DNA from 3 places in the Paenibacillus sp. FSL R5-0912 genome. Region 2 is predicted to be linked to each of the others. Evidence: predicted binding sites of a transcription regulator. Region 2 holds the regulator's gene; each other region holds the start of a gene.
What was found. The regulator Rex, encoded in region 2, represses fermentation and respiration genes when NADH is low (regulators of the CRP and FNR family bind a similar motif). The targets are predictions, from matches to a motif close to TTGTGAAATATTTCACAA.
Positions count from the first base shown of each region.

Region 1: the regulator Rex is predicted to act here: its motif matches at 1,706-1,723, upstream of pflB (formate C-acetyltransferase).
Region 3: the regulator Rex is predicted to act here: its motif matches at 2,817-2,834, upstream of R50912_RS30825 (formate/nitrite transporter family protein).

Region 1 is NZ_CP009282.1:5,189,455-5,193,819, reverse strand. Features, by position in the region: gene adhE (bifunctional acetaldehyde-CoA/alcohol dehydrogenase) at 1-1,550, shown strand, start outside; gene pflB (formate C-acetyltransferase) at 1,813-4,074, shown strand; gene pflA (pyruvate formate-lyase-activating protein) at 4,198-4,365, shown strand, end outside.
Region 2 is NZ_CP009282.1:4,935,589-4,939,953, forward strand. Features, by position in the region: gene R50912_RS20880 (cell wall elongation regulator TseB-like domain-containing protein) at 38-556, opposite strand; gene R50912_RS20885 (amidohydrolase) at 586-1,887, opposite strand; gene R50912_RS20890 (redox-sensing transcriptional repressor Rex) at 1,874-2,527, opposite strand; gene dinG (ATP-dependent DNA helicase DinG) at 2,758-4,365, opposite strand, start outside.
Region 3 is NZ_CP009282.1:7,254,101-7,258,465, forward strand. Features, by position in the region: gene R50912_RS30815 (GNAT family N-acetyltransferase) at 1-40, opposite strand, end outside; gene R50912_RS30820 (MFS transporter) at 102-1,319, opposite strand; gene R50912_RS30825 (formate/nitrite transporter family protein) at 1,889-2,716, opposite strand; gene R50912_RS30830 (FAD-dependent oxidoreductase) at 2,955-4,319, opposite strand.

The sequences.
Region 1 (4,365 bases), 250 kb from region 2:
AAGTGAAGAATGCTGACCAGGGTATTGAACGCGCAGCTGAAATCGTTGAATTTGGCGGCATGGGCCACAGCTCGGCCATCCACTCCAACAACGAAGAAGTAATCATGAAGTTCTCCAACCGTCTGCAAACCGGACGTATTCTCGTCAACTCGCCATCTACACACGGCGCAATCGGCGATATTTACAACACCAATATCCCTTCACTGACACTGGGCTGCGGATCTTATGGACGCAACTCTGTATCGCAAAACGTGACTGCAATCAATCTGATCAACGTGAAAAGGGTGAACCGTCGTACCGTGAATATGCAATGGTTTAAAGTACCTGACAAGATTTACTTCGAAAAGGGATCCACACAGTATCTGGCCAAAATGCCTGACATCACTCGTGTAGCAATTATCACCGACCCTATGATGGTTAAACTGGGTTATGTAGAAAGAGTTGAGCACTATCTGCGTCAACGCCAGACTCCTGTAGCTATCGAAGTGTTCTCGGAAGTTGAACCGGATCCATCGACAACTACTGTAGAAAAAGGTACTGCCATGATGAACAGATTCCAGCCTGACTGCATCATCGCACTCGGCGGCGGTTCCCCAATGGACGCAGCAAAAGGAATGTGGTTGTTCTACGAACATCCGGATGCAGACTTCAACGGCCTGAAACAGAAGTTCATGGATATCCGCAAACGGGTATACAAATTCCCTAAGCTCGGCAACAAAGCGAAATTCGTTGCAATTCCAACAACTTCCGGTACGGGTTCCGAAGTAACATCGTTCGCAGTAATCACAGACAAGACAACGGGTAATAATACAAAGTATCCGCTGGCCGATTATGAGCTGACTCCAGACGTAGCGATTATCGATCCTGAGTTTGTATATAGCTTGCCTAGAACTGCTGTTGCCGATACAGGTATGGATGTATTGACACATGCAATCGAAGCTTATGTATCTGTAATGGCTAGTGACTATTCAGATGGTCTGGCAATCAAAGCGATTCAACTGGTGTTCCAGTGGCTGGAGAAATCCGCACTGACTGGCGACAAGCTTGCCCGCGAAAAAATGCACAACGCATCTACACTTGCCGGTATGGCCTTTGCAAATGCATTCCTGGGTATCAATCACAGCTTGGCGCACAAATGGGGCGGCCAGTACCACACAGCGCATGGCCGTACTAATGCGATCCTGATGCCGCACGTTATCCGTTACAATGCTAAGAAACCTACGAAGTTCGCTTCGTTCCCTAAATATTCGCACTTTGTAGCTGACGAACGGTATGCTGAAATCGCCCGTATCCTGGGATTGCCAGCACGCACTACTGAAGAAGGCGTAACCAGCCTGATCAATGCAATCCGCGACATGAACAAAAAACTCGGCATCGAAGAATCCTTCTCGGCTCTTGGTTTTGATCCTAAGGACTTCGAATCCCGTGTAGATTACCTGGCTGACCGTGCATTTGAAGACCAATGTACAACTGCCAATCCAAAAATGCCGCTGGTATCTGAGCTTGCTGATGTATACCGCAACGCATTCTACGGAAAATTCGACAACTAATCTAAGATTGCCTGGTAAAGTATAAGGTTAAAGGTTAATATGGAACTGGATGGAAGTGACAAATATCACTGAAAGAGTGATATTTGTCACAGTCCTTTTTCAGAAAATAAACTAAAATGTTTATATAAACAACGATCCCAGTTATGAAGTCGCGATTGTGAATTTTATAACAACCGAGTAGCTATGGGATCACGAGACACGGGATTAACCTTCAAGCCCGCGATCTCTACAAATATACTAAATATAAATGGAGGGATTTAGCATGTCGGTGATTGAAAAAGAAGTACAAGAGGTTAAGTCGAGTTGGAGAAGTTTTACTAAAGGTACATGGGCCAAGAAAGTTGACGTTAATAACTTTATTGCCAAGAACATCAATCCTTATGAAGGAAACGAAGAATTCCTTGTAGGTCCTACCAGCAATACTACTGAATTGTGGAAGATTATCTCCCAACTGAGTAAGGAAGAAAGAGAAAGAGGCGGCGTATGGGATGTTTCCCTCGATACTGTCTCCACCATCACTTCCCATAACCCAGGTTATATTGACAAGGACAAGGAACAAATTGTCGGCGTTCAGACTGATGCCCCTTTCAGACGTTCCATTCAACCGTTCGGCGGTATCAAAATGATGATCGATGCTACTAAGGCTTACGGCTTCGAACTTCCGCAAAATATCGTTGACATGTTCACGAACATCCGCAAAACGCATAACCAAGGCGTTTTTGATGCATATACACCAGATATGAGAGCTGTGCGTAAATCCGGCGTAATCACAGGTCTTCCTGATGCATACGGCCGCGGACGCATTATCGGCGACTATCGCCGTATTGCCCTGTACGGTATCGATTTCCTGATTAAAGACAAGAAGCAACAACTAACCGAGCTTGAAGTGGATTCCATGACTGAAGATGTAATTCGTCTGCGTGAAGAGCTGTCCGAGCAAATGCGCGCTCTGGGCGAATTGAAGCAAATGGCTGCTGCTCATGGTCTTGATATTTCCAAACCTGCTAATAACTTCAAAGAAGCTACTCAATGGGTATACTTCGGTTATCTTGCAGCAGTTAAAGAGCAAAACGGTGCCGCAATGTCCTTGGGACGCGTATCCTCTTTCCTTGATATCTATGTACAACGCGATTTTGAAGAAGGTACTCTTACTGAAGAACAAGCGCAAGAAATCGTTGACCATTTCGTAATGAAGCTGCGTATCGTGAAATTCCTGCGTACGCCTGACTATAACGATCTGTTCTCTGGCGACCCTACTTGGGTAACTGAATCCATCGGTGGTATGGCTGAAGACGGAACAACTCGCGTAACCAAGAACAGCTTCCGCTTCCTGCATACCCTGTACAATCTGGGTCCTGCACCAGAACCAAACCTGACTGTACTGTGGTCTGAAAAGCTGCCTGAAGGCTTCAAAAAATATTGTGCCAAGGTTTCCATTGAAACCAGTGCTATCCAATATGAGAACGATGATGTAATGCGTCCATACTGGGGTGAAGACTACGCGATTGCTTGCTGTGTATCCCCAATGCGTATCGGTAAACAAATGCAGTTCTTCGGCGCCCGCGCCAACCTTGCAAAAGCCTTGCTGTATGCGATCAATGGTGGTGTAGACGAGAAGTCCGGTGCCCAGGTAGGTCCTGAATATCCTGCTATTACTTCCGAATATCTTGATTACAACGAAGTAATGAAACGCTTCAAACCGATGATGGAATGGCTGGCTAAGACTTATGTCAATACCCTGAATATCATCCACTATATGCATGACAAATATTCCTATGAACGTATTGAAATGGCGCTGCATGACCGCGACATTCTGCGTACAATGGCTTGCGGTATTGCTGGCTTGTCCGTTGCTGCTGACTCCCTGAGCGCAATTAAATATGCCAAGGTTAAACCGATCCGCAACGAACAAGGTATTGCAATCGACTTCGAAACAGAAGGCGAATTCCCTTGCTACGGCAACAACGATGATGCTGTTGACAATATCGCAGTTGAACTGGTTGAAACCTTCATGTCGATGATCCGCAAAAACAAAACTTACCGTGATGCTGTGCCGACTCAATCGGTATTGACAATCACTTCGAACGTGGTATATGGCAAGAAGACTGGTACTACTCCTGATGGACGTAAAAAAGGCGAACCATTCGCACCTGGTGCTAACCCAATGCACGGACGCGACAAGAAGGGTGCACTTGCTTCCCTGAACTCTGTTGCTAAACTGCCTTACTCCGATGCACAGGATGGTATCTCCAACACATTCTCGATCGTTCCTAAGGCTCTGGGTAAAGACGAAGAATCCCGTAAGTCCAACCTGGTATTCATGATGGACGGATACTTCCACAACAACGCTCAGCACTTGAACGTTAACGTATTTAACCGTGAGCAGCTGATTGATGCAATGGATCACCCTGAGAACTACCCGCAATTGACCATTCGTGTATCCGGCTATGCTGTTAACTTCATCAAGCTGACCCGCGAACAACAGTTGGATGTTATCAACCGTACGTTCCACGATTCCATGTAAGAATTGTTCTTGCAGATCAAGAATTGAAATAAATCAAAGAGCTGCCGCCCTTGCAAGAGGGCGGTACACTCTTGTTTAAAAGTAATTAAAATTTTAAGGTTTTTTTCGAAAGGATGACATCTCATGCTTAAAGGACATATCCACTCCTTAGAAACATTTGGGACGGTGGATGGCCCCGGTATCCGCTTCGTGCTTTTTATGCAGGGCTGCCTACTTAAGTGTCAGTATTGCCACAACCCGGATACCTGGGGACTGAATGAAGGCAAGGAAATGACCGTTGAAGAAGTGCTT
Region 2 (4,365 bases):
TCCCCCCGCTCCTGCTGTAGTCCATTCTTGCTGCCGCTTACCGGTTGGGCAGGCTATACCCTTCACCGATGGCACTGCCGTCTGTGAAGCGATAGAAGCTGTAATAGAACCTGCCGTCCTTTTTGTAGAACAGCTGCCAGGCATATTCTCCGTTATACACTCCCGGCAGCAGCCGTTTAATCGTAATACCCGGAAGCTGGGCAGCTATACTATCACGGATCTGCGCCTCCGAAGTCCCTTTGCTGAGCTCCTCCGCATATAAATCATTTTCGCCTCCGGCTGGCTGGCCTTCCTTGGTAAAGCGGACCCAAACCATCAGCTCGGTTCCAGCATCATTTTTTCCGGTAAGCACCCAGTAAATCGCATTTTCATCCCAGACGGATTTCTGTGCTTTGGATACCTCAGTTAAGCCAGCCCGTGCTCTGGCAATCTCTTTGGCTTCACTCCGCTCGTTCCACTGATCCTTCATAATGTAGGCATAAAACTGGCTTAGTCCGAACAGAAGGAGCAGAACCAGGGAAATCCCCAGCGGAAGCCATTTTCTCCTCTTCTTCAACATGCAGCTTCCTTTCCAAATAACCTAAATTACCGTTTCAGCAGTCCTTCGAACGTTTCCTGCGCTTTGCGGCGGATAGCCTCTTCATCTAGTGTCAGACATTGTCCGTGCTTCACAATCTGTTTACCGTTGACCCAGACATGTTCCACATCCTTGGCACTAGCCGAATACACGGCATGGGACAAGAGGTCGGTATGCGGCAGCAAATGCGGCTGATCAATATCAATCGCAATGAAGTCAGCCTTCATCCCTGCTGCAAGCCGGCCTACCTGGTTCAGGAAAATCGAATGTGCACCATATTCTGTCGCCATGAGCAGCGCCTCAGGAGCAGGTACTGCCGTTGGATCACCGCTTACGCCTTTATGAATCAGCGCGGCCAGCCGCATTTCCTCAAACATATCCAGATTGTTGTTGCTTGCCGCGCCGTCCGTACCCAGGGAGACCTTAACTCCTGCTCTAAGCAGCTCAGGAACACGGGCTACTCCGCTGGCCAGCTTAAGGTTGCTGCCGGGATTATGAGATACGCCAACATTATGGCGGGCCAGAATCTCAATCTCTTCATCGTTCAGATGAACACCGTGGGCGATCAGGGACGGCCGGGTGAACATTCCCAGCTTCTCCAGATGCGCGACCGGTCGCAGGCCGTAATCGGCCACATTCTGCTCCACTTCATGGCGCGTTTCGGACATATGCGTGTGCATCGGCAGATCAAGATCATGTGCCGCCTGAACAAACTTCATGAAAAACTGCGGAGGACAGGTGTAAGGCGCATGGGGCGAGAGCATTGCAGTAATTCTGCCGTCAGCCTTGCCATGCCAGTTCCGGGCAAAAGCAATCGCCTCCGCCAGCTTGTGGTTCTGCACCTCTTCCGGACACAGGCCAATAACACCGCGCATAAGTACTGCACGGATGCCTGACTGCTCCGTAACCTCAGCAACCCGGTCCATATGATCATACATATCGAGGAAGGTCGTAGTGCCGCCCTTCAGCATCTCAAGAACGGATAGTGAGGTGCCCCAGTATACATCTTCACCGGTGAATTTCTCTTCCATCGGCCACATTTTTTCCTGCAGCCAAGCCTGCAGCACCATATCATCGCCGTAGCCGCGCAGCAGCGACATCGCCGCATGGCCGTGGGTGTTGACGAGACCCGGCATGAACAGCAGCCGGCTACCGTCAATAACCTCGGCATCCTCTTCAATTACAGGCTTCGCTTCACCTATGTAAGTAATCAGATCATTTTCGATGGTCATATAACCGCTCAGCACCGGCTTATCGCTGCCAGGAACCAGAAAACGGCCGTCTTTAATAATGGTTTTATTGCTGCTCATCTTCAGCTTCGTCCTTTCCGTCATGCAAATAATAAGCCAGACTCTGCAAATCCGTAGTGAAATCGGCGGCATGAATCCGGATATTGGATGGAGTCTTAAGAATTACAGGAGCAAAATTCAGGATCGCCTCAATACCCGAATCCACCAGAATGTCAGCAACGTTCTGTGCTTCACTGTCCGGAACGGTAATAATCCCAATGCGGATGCCCTGTGCACGGATGGTATCCCCCAGCTCACTCATCGGCTGGACAGTCAACGAGTTGATCTGCTGGCCTACCTTAGGCTCATAAGCATCAAATACAGCTGTAATCTTCATCGTATCCTTCAAGTAGGCATTGTAATTCGACAAGGCGTGGCCGAGATTACCTGCACCTACAAGAGCTACATTAATCTGCTGGTCCAGCTTCAGAATATGCCGGATCTTCTCAATCAGATAAGAGACATCATAACCAATGCCCTTTCTGCCAAAATCACCAAAATAAGCCAGGTCCTTGCGGATCTGGGCGGGGTTGAGATCAAGCTTCTGTCCCAGCTCCTGAGAAGAAACTGTTGAGATTTCACGTTTTTGGAGATCGTTCAGGAAACGCAGGTACACTGGGAGTCTGCGAACGACGGCCTCCGATATTTTATCCGATTTCATGTTTTCTCCTCCTAAAAGTTTTGATAGCATATACTTCTTGAATGACTTCGCAAAACTTGCTTCGTAAGCATACGCTTGTTTTGAAAGCATATGCTGCTTGATCAAGCTTCACTGCTGTTAAGCCGATTATAGGAACCGTGCTCCAGGCCTGCCCGTTTAGGCAGGAGCCGTGGAGCGCGGGACTTCAGAACAATAATTACTTATACATAATATCAGCCGCCGACGGATTATTAAACCCCGCCATCTTCAAGCCATTCTGCAATCCGCGGAACGATCTGATCCGTCAGCATATGCTCCATCTTGGGTCCGGGCAGCGAATACAGGAAATACTTCCCATAATAAGATTCGATTACCCTGGTATCATATACAATAACGATTCCGCGGTCCTGCGCGGTGCGTACCAACCGCCCGAAGCCTTGCTTGAAGCGGATTACGGCCTGCGGGACGGACAGCTTCATGAACGGATTCTTCTTCTGTGCCTGAAGCAGCTCAGACTTCGCTTCAGCCAGCGGATGATTGGGCGGCTGGAACGGCAGTCTGACAATAGCCAGACAGGTCAAAGCATCCCCGGGAATGTCTACACCTTCCCAGAAGCTGCTCGTCCCCAGTAAGACTGACGCCGAGCTGTCCTGGAACCGACGGATCAGCTTGCTCCGGCTACCGCCTTCTACGCCTTGTCCAAGCACAGCGATATCCTGCGAAGTCAGGGCTTCTTTGAGCGGATCATAGACCTGGCGCAGCATCTTGTAGGAGGTGAACAGCACCAGCATCCGCCCGCGGGTAGCCACAGCAGTTTCTGCCAGAGAATGAACCAGTGTGTCCACAAAGCGGGCATCCCCAATGCTTCCCTTGACACTAGGGAAGTCACGTGGAATGACAAGCAGTGCCTGCTCACGGTATTTGAACGGTGACGGAAGCAGAGCTGTCTGTAGACGTCCCTGCTCTGCAGCCTCACCAAGACCGAGATTATCGATCATGAACTGGAATGACTTATCCACAGACAAGGTAGCCGATGTCAGGATGATACTCTTCTTCTTATCGAAGAACAGTTCCCTGAGCTGAGTGCTCACATCCACCGGAACGGCATACATCTGCAGCGACTTGCCGCGGTAATTGCCGCTCCCCTCCAGCCAGTACACGATATTCTCGTCATTCAGTCCCATAAAGAAACGGATCTGCTCCCGGATGGAGGCCAGGTCCTTGAACAACCCGCCGATATCCGTCACAAGACTGTCCGAAGAGGACTGACTGTCCGTATCACGCATCTCACTGAGCATTTTATCACCCTTGCGGATGATATCGCTCAAGCTGAGATGGAGTGTATTCTCCAGAGCGGCCAGCTCCTCCCACTCTTTGGGCTTCTTGCCCGGCTGCAGGCGTACGACCAGTTGGCCGGCTTCACCGGCTCCGGCATCGCTGCGTTCAGGCAGCAAGCCGAAGAGCTTGTCGCTGAGCGTATCCCAGGACTCCTTGACAGTAAGCAGATCCGGATAGATCCGGTCGATAACGCCGCTCCATTCCGAAGCCTGCTCACTGCCGGACGATTGCAGGGTCTGGCGCAAGGCCGGCAGCTGTCCGCTCCGGCTGTCCTTGTACAGACGGGTGAGCGTATGCGCCACGGTAAAATATTTCATCTGCATTCCGAGATGTTTGCCGGCAATGTCCTCCAGATGATGAGCCTCATCAATTACGAGATGCTCGTAAGCCGGAAGCAGCTGATGCCCGGCCTTAACATCTGCGAATAACTTGGAGTGGTTGGTCACCACCACATCGGAAATACCGGCTTCATGCTTGGCCCGGTGATAATAACATTTCCGGAACCATGGGCATGAGCGTCC
Region 3 (4,365 bases), 2.3 Mb from region 2:
GACGGATAGTGAAAGCCGAATCCCTGTTTAGTTGTTGCATAACCTTTACACCCCTTGCCTTGCTAAGCAGATAATAAAAGGATTAGTTACAGCGCAGCCGTTTATGCAGTATTGCTCCGGGTCTTCACAGTCCCGCGGTTAACGTAGGCATGGACCGCGAAGAATCCCACGGACAGAACCGCCATCCCGCAGGCCAGCCAGCCTGTCGGCGCAAGGCCCCCTCTGTCGAATTGAATCCCCATCAGATACGGGCCGATAACCCGGCCGACCGCGCCGATACCGCCGCTAAGCCCGAGATAGAAGGGCGCACTGCGCTGGGCATGCTCCGAGATGAAGGATGGCATGGCCGGTGAGATCAGCATCTCACCCAGTGTAGCCAGCACCATCGCCAGCAGCATGCCCGGGTAGCTCGGCATGAACAGTATGACCGCATACCCGCCCAGATAGAATACGGCGCTTGCTGTCATCTGCGCAGTAGAAGTCCCTGCGAACCAGCGTTTGATCAGACTGACCAGCGGCTGCGCGGCAAAGATAAGTACGCCGTTCAGCGTCCAGAGGAAGCCGTATAACTGCTTCGACCAGCCCTCTGAAATAATAAACGGCGATACTCCGGTATTCCAGATCGAATTGCCGATCAGCAGAAACATCGAGCCAATAGCCATGTAAAGATAAATCCGCGTATACCCCAGCAGCTTCCAGCCTGATGCTTCCCCCTGCGGGTGTTTCTTCTGTATTTTCTCGTGAGACGGCGGTGGCGCTGCCCCCACCCTGCGCAGATAGACAAAGAAGAATCCGGCAAACACCGCCGAAGTCACGCCGTTCAGCACAAAGCTCAGCATATAATTGCCTAGGAATCCGCTAAGTGCGGTACCCAGTGCTACCCCGATATTATTCGAGACATAGACGATATTGAACAGCTCTCCGCGCTGCTCCGCGAACCTAAAGCCGATAAAGGCCTGAATAGCCGGGAGAGACAGGGAGTTGAACAAACCCATCAGGCCCATAACTATAATGAATATACTCCAGCTGCCGCTTGCCCATGGAAGAGCAAACAGGGTCAGCGCGTTCATAGCCAGTGCTCCGACAATCAGGCGGTTTACCCCTACCTTGTGATACAAAGATCCGCCCAGCAATTGCCCGGCAATTCCCCCGAGGGATTGGACCAGCAGAACAATTCCCGCATCTTTCATACTGCGTCCCAGCTCATCAAATACATACATCGTAACCAGAGGCCACATCAGCGCACTGCCGGTTGCATTAATGAGACTGGCAATCAAGAATACTTTGACTTCCTTCGGATAGGCCTGCAAAAATCTCATAACTTGTCTTTCATCCCCTGTAACATAGGTGTCATTAATCCATCCAGTATCATCTGAAAACAGGAGGAAGAGCAAGTTCCTGCGTTAATGCTTTATCACATAGAATCGCTGAATTCACTGTCGCGATATTCCTAATCACTTCACGACTGAAGTGCTGTTTATATTCTATAACCTCATCTTCTGCACGTAAAGAAAATAGGTCGATATGACCTGATTCGTTCCCCGCAGGCCAGGGTAATAGTGCATATGAAACACTCCCTATTTATTCGCCGTGAATCCGATTTCGTTCCCCCGAGTCGGATATGCACGGCGAATTTTGTTGTGCCCTGAAGTTATTCCAGGCAGAGTCCGGGTTACAAGTAGAAACGGCTGCGCCGTCCCTAAGAGGACGGTATCCGTTTCAGCGAGAAATTGAAGGATAAGTTATCGTGTGAAACATACAAATTCTTATATTTACACAAAAAACACTTCCTGTCTCTCTGCGATTCCCATAAAACAGGGTGCCGAGAAGCCAGGAAGTGCTTGGGCCAAACTATTGAACATGCCGGTCATCACCGGCGGATTATGAATTAAGCGTGTTTCTTCACACCTGCAGCGGAGATTCCTTCAACAGCCGTTACAGCTACCGGCTCCTTACGCAGGTAAGCCATCCAGTAAGCCGCTGCGACGAAGATCGCGCCGCCCGTAAGATTGCCCAGCCATACCGGGGCAAAGTTGGCGAAATACTGCGCCCACGTGAAATGTCCTTCGAAGATGGCAGCAGGGATAAGGAACATGTTAGCTACAACGTGCTGGAAGCCGATGGCAACAAACGCCATTGTCGGGAACCAGATACCGAGGATTTTGCCGCTGAAATTATCTGCTCCATAGGAGAGCCACACTGCCAGCGCCACGAGCCAGTTACAGCCGATCCCGGAGATAAAGGCCTGCAGGAAGGTCGCATCAATCTTGTGCTCAGCCATACTCACCAGCTTCTCCAGATACACCCCGTCCGATGTAAGGCCAACGACATGACCGAAGAAATAAGCAACGAACAGGGCACCTGCCAGGTTGCTGAGTGTAATCAGCACCAGGTTCTTAATCACTTCCCAGAACGAAATCTTCTTCGCAATAAAAGCAAGCGGCACCGCCATCATGTTGCCTGTCAGCAGCTCTCCTCCGGCAAGCAGCACCAGTATAAGCCCTACCGGGAATACCGCAGCTCCGATGAAGTTAGCGATAGACCCCCACTCGGCAGGCGCACCTGCAATGACACGAATATCCAGCAAAAATCCAAGCGCAATAAACGCTCCTCCCAGGAAACCGAGAATAAGTACAGTGCTGAGCGGATTGTGCGCTTTCTTGACTCCGTTCTCTACCGTTACTTCGGCGATCCCCTGCGGTTTGTTATAAGCCATGATTCCTATCCCCTTCTAATTACTTAAAATTTGTTCCTTTATGCCATTGTAACGTGATCACAATCACATTAACGTGATAAAAATCACTCTCGGAAAACCTAAGTGAAAGTTTTCACTGACATGTCAAATTTACCATAAAAGCTTAGGCGGCGGAATATTTTTCTCGTTCGGACCCGGAATTAATAGTTAAAAACACAAAAAAAAGGAGCCCTTAACGGGCCCCGCAATATCAGGGGGTTTAGACGTGTACTGGTTCTTTAACGGCAACTGTCTTGGGCAGTGCCTGAAGTCCTGCAGTGTTCAGGAAGTTCCAAGGCTTGTTGTAGTGCGGCTGGAAGAAGAAATCAATGAAGGCCAGCTGGTCCACGGTCATTTTATTCTGAATACAAACCGAAACGGTATTGATCGACTGCGTCAGATCCATCTTGGACATAATCTGTGCCCCAAGAATGCGGCGGGTCGCACGTTCAAAGACGACTTTTACCTGAACCTGCTCGAATGTCGGCATAAACTCCGGACGGTAGTTGTCAATTAGCATTACACTTTCAGCATCCATACCCTCGGCTTTGGCGGCATCCTCGGTAAGTCCTGTACCGGCAATATTATCTTCATAAATCTTGATGCCTGATGTTCCCTGCGTGCCCATATAAGGAATCGTGTTCGAGACCAGATTGCGGGCTACCAGGGTCCCCATGCGTACAGCGTTCGTGGCGAGCGGAATATAAGCATGTTTGCCGGTCGGGTTGTAATGAATCGCACAGCTGTCACCAGCGGCATATACATCCGGCAGGCTGGTCTGCATGTAATCGTTGACCATAATCGCGCCGTTCGGAAGCATATCGACTTGACCCTTGAGCAGCTCTGTATTCGGACGGAAGCCGATGCAGAGAATGACCAGATCGGTTTCATGCTCTCCCTTGCTTGTAATGACCTTAGTCACTTTGCCGTTCTCTCCGGCGAATGCTGCAACCTTCTCTCCAAGCGCAAGCTTGATGCCGTGCTCTTCAAGAGATTGTTGAATCGGAGCCGTAAATTCCTCATCCAGATATTTGCTCAGAATGCGGTCTTCCCCGTCGATCAGGGTAACTTCCTTGCCGTTCATCTGAAAAGCTTCAACCAGCTCAACGCCGATATAACCGGCTCCGACTACTGTAATTCTTTTCACCTTCTGCGCTTGTTCAATAATGGTGTTGGAGTGATTATAATTCTTCGAGAGCAGAATCCCCTCCAGCTCTATACCTTCCAGCTTAGGCACAATCGGCCATGAGCCTGTTGTCATAATCAGCTTGTCGTACGTATCTTCAAATTCTTCGCCTGTAGCGAGGTTGCGGGCCTTCAAGGTTTTGCGGGCGGTATCCACATTCGTCACTTCATGGCGCATCTTCGTTTGCACACCCAGTGCTGCAAGCTGTTCCGGGGAAGAATAAAACAATCCCTGCGGGTCCTTGACGACTCCCCCTACGTAAAGCGCTATTCCGCAAGACAGGAACGATATGTTATCGTTGCGCTCATAAACCGTAATCTGGGCATCCGGGTACAGCTGTGCGGTATTAACAATTGCGGCGGTTCCGGCGTGTGTGCATCCAATGACTGCTACTTTCATGATTTCTTCCTCCTCCAATTTACAAGCCTGTTTCTCTGTTGTTGTG